2 linked regions of the Sinorhizobium fredii USDA 257 genome follow. The protein of the gene in region 1 interacts with the protein of each later gene in a pairwise test. Links are inferred from orthologs where the notes say so. Each region holds a gene or a part of one and is shown on either strand. Other genes may lie near its edges. The genes, in order: cysK and cysE.

Region 1 (3,140 bases):
TCGCGACCCGAACCGGCGATCCGGGCCGCGGCCGCCAACCTTCCGGATCTCGCCGACATCAAAGGCCAGGAGAGCGCCAAGCGGGCGCTCGAAGTGGCGGCCGCCGGCAACCACAATCTCTTGATGGTGGGCCCGCCAGGGTCCGGCAAGTCGATGCTCGCGGCGCGGCTGCCTTCCATCCTGCCGCCGCTCTCTCCGTCCGAATTGCTCGAGGTCTCGATGATCCATTCGATCGCCGGGCAATTGCCGGGCGGCAAGCTTTCCGACCGCCGGCCGTTCCGCGCGCCCCACCATTCCGCCACCATGGCGGCGCTGATCGGCGGCGGCCTCAGGGCAAAGCCGGGCGAGGCGTCGCTTGCCCATCACGGCGTGCTGTTTCTCGACGAGTTTCCGGAGTTTCCGCCGCAGGTGCTCGATGCGCTGCGCCAACCGCTCGAAACTGCAGAGTGTGTCATCGCCCGTGCCAACCACCGCGTCAGCTATCCGGCGGCGATCCAGCTCGTCGCCGCCATGAACCCGTGCCGCTGCGGCATGGCCGGCGAGCCGGGCCGCAGCTGCGCCCGTGGTCCACGCTGCATGGCCGATTACCAGGCGCGGATTTCGGGCCCCTTGATGGACCGGTTGGATATCCGCATCGACGTGCCGGCCGTCAGCGCCGCCGATCTGATCCGGCCCGGCGCGGCCGAGCCGAGCGCCGCAGTCGCCAGTCGCGTCGCCTGCGCTCGGGCTCTTCAGGTGGACCGCTTCGCCGCCCTCGGCCACCCAGGGCTGACCAGCAATGCCCGCTGCGCGACCGCGATGATCGAGAAGATTGCCGAGCCGGACGCCGCGGGGCTACAGTTGTTGAGGGACGCCGCGGAAAAGATGAAGTTCTCCGCACGCGGCTACCACCGCGTCTTGAAGGTGGCCCGCACGCTTGCCGATCTCGACGAGGCGCCGACGGTCGGCCGCATCCATCTTGCCGAAGCGATCTCCTACCGCGTCGCCGGCGAGCGGCTGCCGGCGGCGGCATAGCGATGCAGGCGGCCGCCGCGCCTCTACGCGCCAAGCCCCTCGAACAGCACCGTCGAAAGATAGCGCTCGGCAAAGGACGGTATGATCACGACAATGGTCTTGCCGGCGTTTTCCTCGCGCTGGCCGACTTCGATCGCCGCCTGGAGCGCCGCACCGGAGGAAATGCCGACCGGCACGCCTTCGAGCCTGGCAACGAGGCGCGCCGCCTCGACCGCTTCGCTCGCGTTGACGGTAATCACCTCGTCATAGACGCTCGTGTCGAGGATCGCCGGCGCGAAACCGGCACCGATGCCCTGTATCTTGTGCGGACCGGGCGCCCCACCTGAGAGAATCGGAGACTCCTCGGGCTCGACGGCGATTACCTTGACCGAAGGCTTGCGGGCCTTCAGCACCTGGCCAGCGCCGGTGATCGTGCCGCCCGTACCGATGCCGGAGACGAGGATGTCGACTTTACCTTCGGTGTCGTTCCAGATCTCTTCGGCCGTCGTCCTGCGGTGGATCTCCGGATTGGCAGGATTTTCGAACTGCTGCGGAGTGATCGCGTCGGGCAGCGTCTCGACCAGTTCCTGCGCCTTGGCGATGGCGCCCTTCATGCCCTTCGCCCCTTCCGTCAGCACCAGTTCGGCGCCAAGCAGCGCCAGCATCTTGCGCCGCTCGACCGACATCGTCTCGGGCATTGTGAGGATCAGCTTGTAGCCCTTGGCGGCGGCGACGAAGGCAAGCGCAATGCCGGTATTGCCCGACGTCGGCTCGATCAGCGTGGTGCGGCCGGGCGCGATCTTCCCCTGCGCTTCGAGCGCTTCGACCATGGCGACGCCGATGCGGTCCTTGACCGAGGCGATCGGATTGAAGAATTCCAGCTTGGCGAGCAGGTTCGCCTTGACGCCCTTTTCCCCGGCGAGCTTGTCGAGCCGCACGATCGGAGTGTCGCCGATCGTTTCGGTGATCGATGAAAAGACGCGGCCGCGGCCGGGCTTGCGCGCTTCAGGCATGGATTTCTCCCTTCATTAAGTGCTGTGGCGAGAATAGGGACAAAGGGACGGCCGTGCCAGAGCGTGACAGCCGCGGAACGACGCGACGGAGAGAAAAAGCAGCTGCAAAACCGCCGGTTGGGAAATCATTATTTCGCAAGAAAATTGACCGGGTGACAAGAACGCCGTTGTCGGCACCAAGGAGAAAGGACACCTTCCGGAAAATTGCGGAAGGGGCGCATCATGCCGGCCATTCAGAACCTCATAGGCTTTGCCCTAATCGCGCTCGGCATGGTGCTGACGCCGGGGCCGAACATGATCTACCTGATCTCGCGTTCGATCTGCCAGGGCCCGGCCGCCGGCCTCGTCTCGCTCGGCGGCGTGGCGCTCGGCTTCGTCTTCTATATGGTCTTTGCCGCGCTCGGCATCACTGCGTTGCTGCTGGCGGTCCCGTTCGCCCACAACGCGCTGTGCTTCGCGGGTGCCCTCTATCTCCTTTACCTTGCCTGGCAGGCCGTGAAGCCCGGGGGCCGCTCGCTGTTCCAGGTCCGAGACCTGCCGAAGGATGGACCGCGCAAGCTCTTCGTGATGGGGCTTGTCACCAGCCTGCTCAATCCGAAAGTGGCGGCGCTCTACCTTTCGCTGCTGCCGCAGTTCATCCGACCGGAGACCGGAAGCGTGCTCCTGCAGTCGCTCGTCTTCGGCAGCCTGCAGATCATGATTAGCGTCACCGTCAATGCGCTGATCGCGGTGACCGCCGGATCGATCGCCGCCTTCCTGGCTGGGCGTCCGCTTTTCATGCTGGTGCAGCGCTGGATGATGAGCACGGTGCTTGCAAGCCTCGCCGTCAGCCTGGCTGTCGAGGCTCGCAAGTAACAGGCGTTACTCGAAGACCGGGCGCATGAAGCTGCGCTCGTAACTCAGAATGCAGCGCGTCTCTTCGGCAAAGGCGAAGGCCGCTTGGCATTCGGGATCCGCAGCCATCTTCTCGCGATAGGTTTCGTAAGTCGCGAGCGAGGGAAAGCTGAAGAGCGCGAGCGCGATGTTGCTGGCGCCCTCATGTGGCATGAAATAGCCGTGATGCGTGCCGCCGAGCCTGTTCACCAGCGGAATCCACAGGTTCGCGTAGTGCTCGAATTCCGCAAGCTTGTAGGG
Region 2 (3,065 bases), 2.8 Mb from region 1 along the record:
ATGGATTTGAACCCTCCGCCATATTCGCGCTTCACGCATGACGGCCTGGAAATCGCCTACTTCGACGCGGGCGATCCGTCGGGAGATCCAGTCCTGCTCATTCACGGATTCGCTTCGAGCGCCAATGTCAACTGGGTCTACCCCGGCTGGCTGAAGACCCTCGGCGACGCCGGCTATCGGGTCGTCGCACTCGACAACCGCGGCCATGGCGCGAGCAGCAAGCCCTATGACGCTTCGGTTTACCATCCGCACCAGATGGCCGGCGACGCGGCCGCCCTCCTCGTCCATCTTGGTATCGCCGAGGCGCATGTCATGGGTTACTCAATGGGCGCGCGCGTCTCGGCATTTCTGGCGTTGCATCACCTGCATCGCGTCCGTTCGCTCGTGTTCGGGGGCCTCGGAATAGGCATGGTGACCGGGGTGGGGGACTGGGATCCGATCGCCGAGGCGCTGCTTGCACCGTCGCTCGAAGATGTGACGCATGAGCGTGGCCGCATGTTCCGCGCCTTTGCCGACCAGACGAAAAGCGACCGCCACGCGCTTGCCGCCTGCATATCGACCTCACGAGACCTGCTTTCCGCAGAGGATGTCGGGCGCATCGATGTGCCCGTTCTGATCGGGGTTGGAACGAAGGATGACGTAGCGGGTTCCGCCCAGGACCTTGCCGCTCTGATGCCGCATGCCAGGGCCTTGGATATTCCGGGCCGAGACCATATGCTGGCGGTCGGCGACCGCGTCTTCAAGAAGGCGGTCCTGGAGTTTCTCGGTGAGGTCGGCCGAGCATAGTGGCTCGAAGTGACCGCCGATCGAAACGCTGCGCGCCCATTTATGTCGATCGGGATTTGCCCTATATATGTGGCAGCGCAGGCCAAAGATCGGCCCGGCAGCGTTTGACCAGGCCACGTTTGACTCGGCCACGTCTGACTAGGCCACGTTTGACCAGGAAGGAGCGCGACCATGGTCGCCAAGACCGAACTTCGCCACACGGAACCGCTGAAGGCGATCGATCCCATCTGGGACAGCCTGCGTGAAGAGGCCCGCTTCGCCGCCGAGCGCGATCCGATGCTTGCAGCCTTCCTCTATTCGACTGTAGTCAACCAGCATTCGCTTGAAGAGAGCGTGATCTATCGGATTTGCGAGCGGCTCGACCATCCCGACCTGCAGGCAAATCTGCTCCATCAGACCTTCGTTGAGATGCTCGAAGATTGGCCTGAATGGAGCACGATCCTGCGGGTTGACATCCAGGCCGTCTACGACCGCGACCCCGCTTGCACCCGGTTCCTCGAGCCTGTGCTTTATTTCAAGGGCTTCCACGCGATCCAGACGCACCGGCTTGCCCATTGGCTGTGGAACCGCGGGCGGAAGGATTTCGCGCTTTATCTCCAGAGTCGCTCCTCGAGCGTCTTCCAGACCGATATAAACCCGGCCGCCCGCGTCGGACGCGGCATCTTCCTCGACCACGCGACAGGCCTCGTTGTCGGCGAAACGGCGGTCATCGGCGACAATGTGTCGATCCTGCACGGGGTGACGCTCGGCGGCACCGGCAAGGAGGGCAGCGACCGTCACCCGAAGATCGGCGATGGCGTGCTGATCGGCGCCGGGGCGAAGATCCTCGGCAATATCCATATCGGCCATTGCTCGCGGGTGGCGGCCGGATCGGTCGTGCTGAAGGCGGTTCCCCCGAAGACGACGGTGGCCGGTGTCCCCGCCAAGGTCGTTGGCGAGGCCGGGTGCTCCGAGCCGTCGCGGCAGATGGACCAGATCCTGGCAAGCTTCGATATCTGAGGCGGAGGAGGGGCGCGCTTTTTCGCCTCATTCGCTGCAGATCCGGAAAAATCTGAGCGGTAATACAATGCGTTACGGCTATCCTTGATCATCTTCATGAGTGCTCGGCGTCGTGATGGGTTTACACCTGGCAATGCCGCATGCGAGAAGCGCGGCAAATCAATCGGCTACGGAGAATAGATTTGAAGCCCGAAGAAATCCGCAAGCTTGAGGCCTATTTCAAGCGCACCTTGAATCCGGCGATGGTCGTCAAGGCCCGTCCCAGGAAGGACGAATCCGCCGAGGTCTATCTCGGCGACGAATTCCTCGGCGTCATTTTTCGCGACGATGAAGACGGCGAGCTTTCCTATAATTTCTCGATGGCGATCCTCGACGTAGATCTGTGAACTGCAGCAACGCGCCGGACGTGAGAGCCCCGCGGAACTCACCACCCACCGCTGCCGGCCTGAACTATCGGGCCGGCTTTTCTTATTAAGTCATATTTTTACTGAAATTTCTCGATGACGGCTGAAGCTTCATCAAGTCGTTGCAAGCATTGTGGTTTACTGCATCGCACACTGAACTTGACTTTTTGTGCAGTGCACCTAGACTAACGCCTGCCCACCGCCCACAAGGAGAAGCTTGATGTTTAACCTCGACGACGCAAACAAGAAAAGCAAGGAAGCACTAGATGTGGCTGTGAAGAGCTACTCGGCGCTGACCAAGGGCTATCAGGCCATTGCGACCGAAGCAGCAGACTTTTCGAAGAAGTCCTTCGAAGACGGTATCGCTCATCTCGAAAAGCTGTCCAGCACCAAGAGCCTCGAGGCTGCTTTCGAACTCCAGACGAACTATCTGAAGTCGAGCTACGAAGCTTTCGTCGCCGAAGCATCGAAGATCGGTGAAATGTATGCCGATCTCGCCAAGGACGCCTACAAGCCCTATGAGGCACCGGTCGCCAAGGCAACTGCAGCCGTGAAGTCTGCTGCCGCCGCCTGACGCTAAAGACCATTGCTATCGCAACAAGGCCGGTCGCGGTTGCCGCGGCCGGCCTTGTCGTTCTGAAATGCTCGGCCCCTGGAGACCTTGGGAATAGGCTTAATGCCGAGCGTAGCGCCCGAAGAAATTTGATCAATCTTGTGTTCGGCCGTGCGAATATGATTGCAGTGCGTTGGTTCGGTCTTAAAATCCAAGAACGAACCATTAGATAAAGGCAAGCATGCTGCAGCCACCTTCATGGATTGCGGCTGTCAAGGGAATGAAACAGAATGATCGCCATGCCGGTCCGGATGCAGCAGGGT

The links.
Region 2: the proteins of cysK (region 1) and cysE interact in binary tests that used the Escherichia coli proteins (3 or more experiments, as listed by UniProt). The link is inferred for Sinorhizobium fredii USDA 257 from one-to-one orthologs.

The regions. Positions count from the first base shown.
Region 1 is NC_018000.1:6,445,713-6,448,852, forward strand. The notes cover bases 23-2,843. They hold cysK (cysteine synthase A), read right to left. Parts: upstream 2,007-2,843; coding sequence 1,038-2,006; downstream 23-1,037. Other genes in these bases: USDA257_RS30210 (YifB family Mg chelatase-like AAA ATPase), read left to right, coding at 23-1,014; USDA257_RS30220 (LysE family translocator), read left to right, coding at 2,229-2,843. Also shown: more of USDA257_RS30210, read left to right, coding at 1-22; more of USDA257_RS30220, read left to right, coding at 2,844-2,861; USDA257_RS30225 (NIPSNAP family protein), read right to left, coding at 2,868-3,140.
Region 2 is NC_018000.1:3,683,841-3,686,905, forward strand. The notes cover bases 126-2,871. They hold cysE (serine O-acetyltransferase), read left to right. Parts: upstream 126-957; coding sequence 958-1,785; downstream 1,786-2,871. Other genes in these bases: USDA257_RS17140 (alpha/beta fold hydrolase), read left to right, coding at 126-786; USDA257_RS17150 (DUF3126 family protein), read left to right, coding at 1,968-2,171; USDA257_RS17155 (phasin family protein), read left to right, coding at 2,410-2,763. Also shown: more of USDA257_RS17140, read left to right, coding at 1-125; ATP-dependent Clp protease adapter ClpS, read left to right, coding at 3,033-3,065.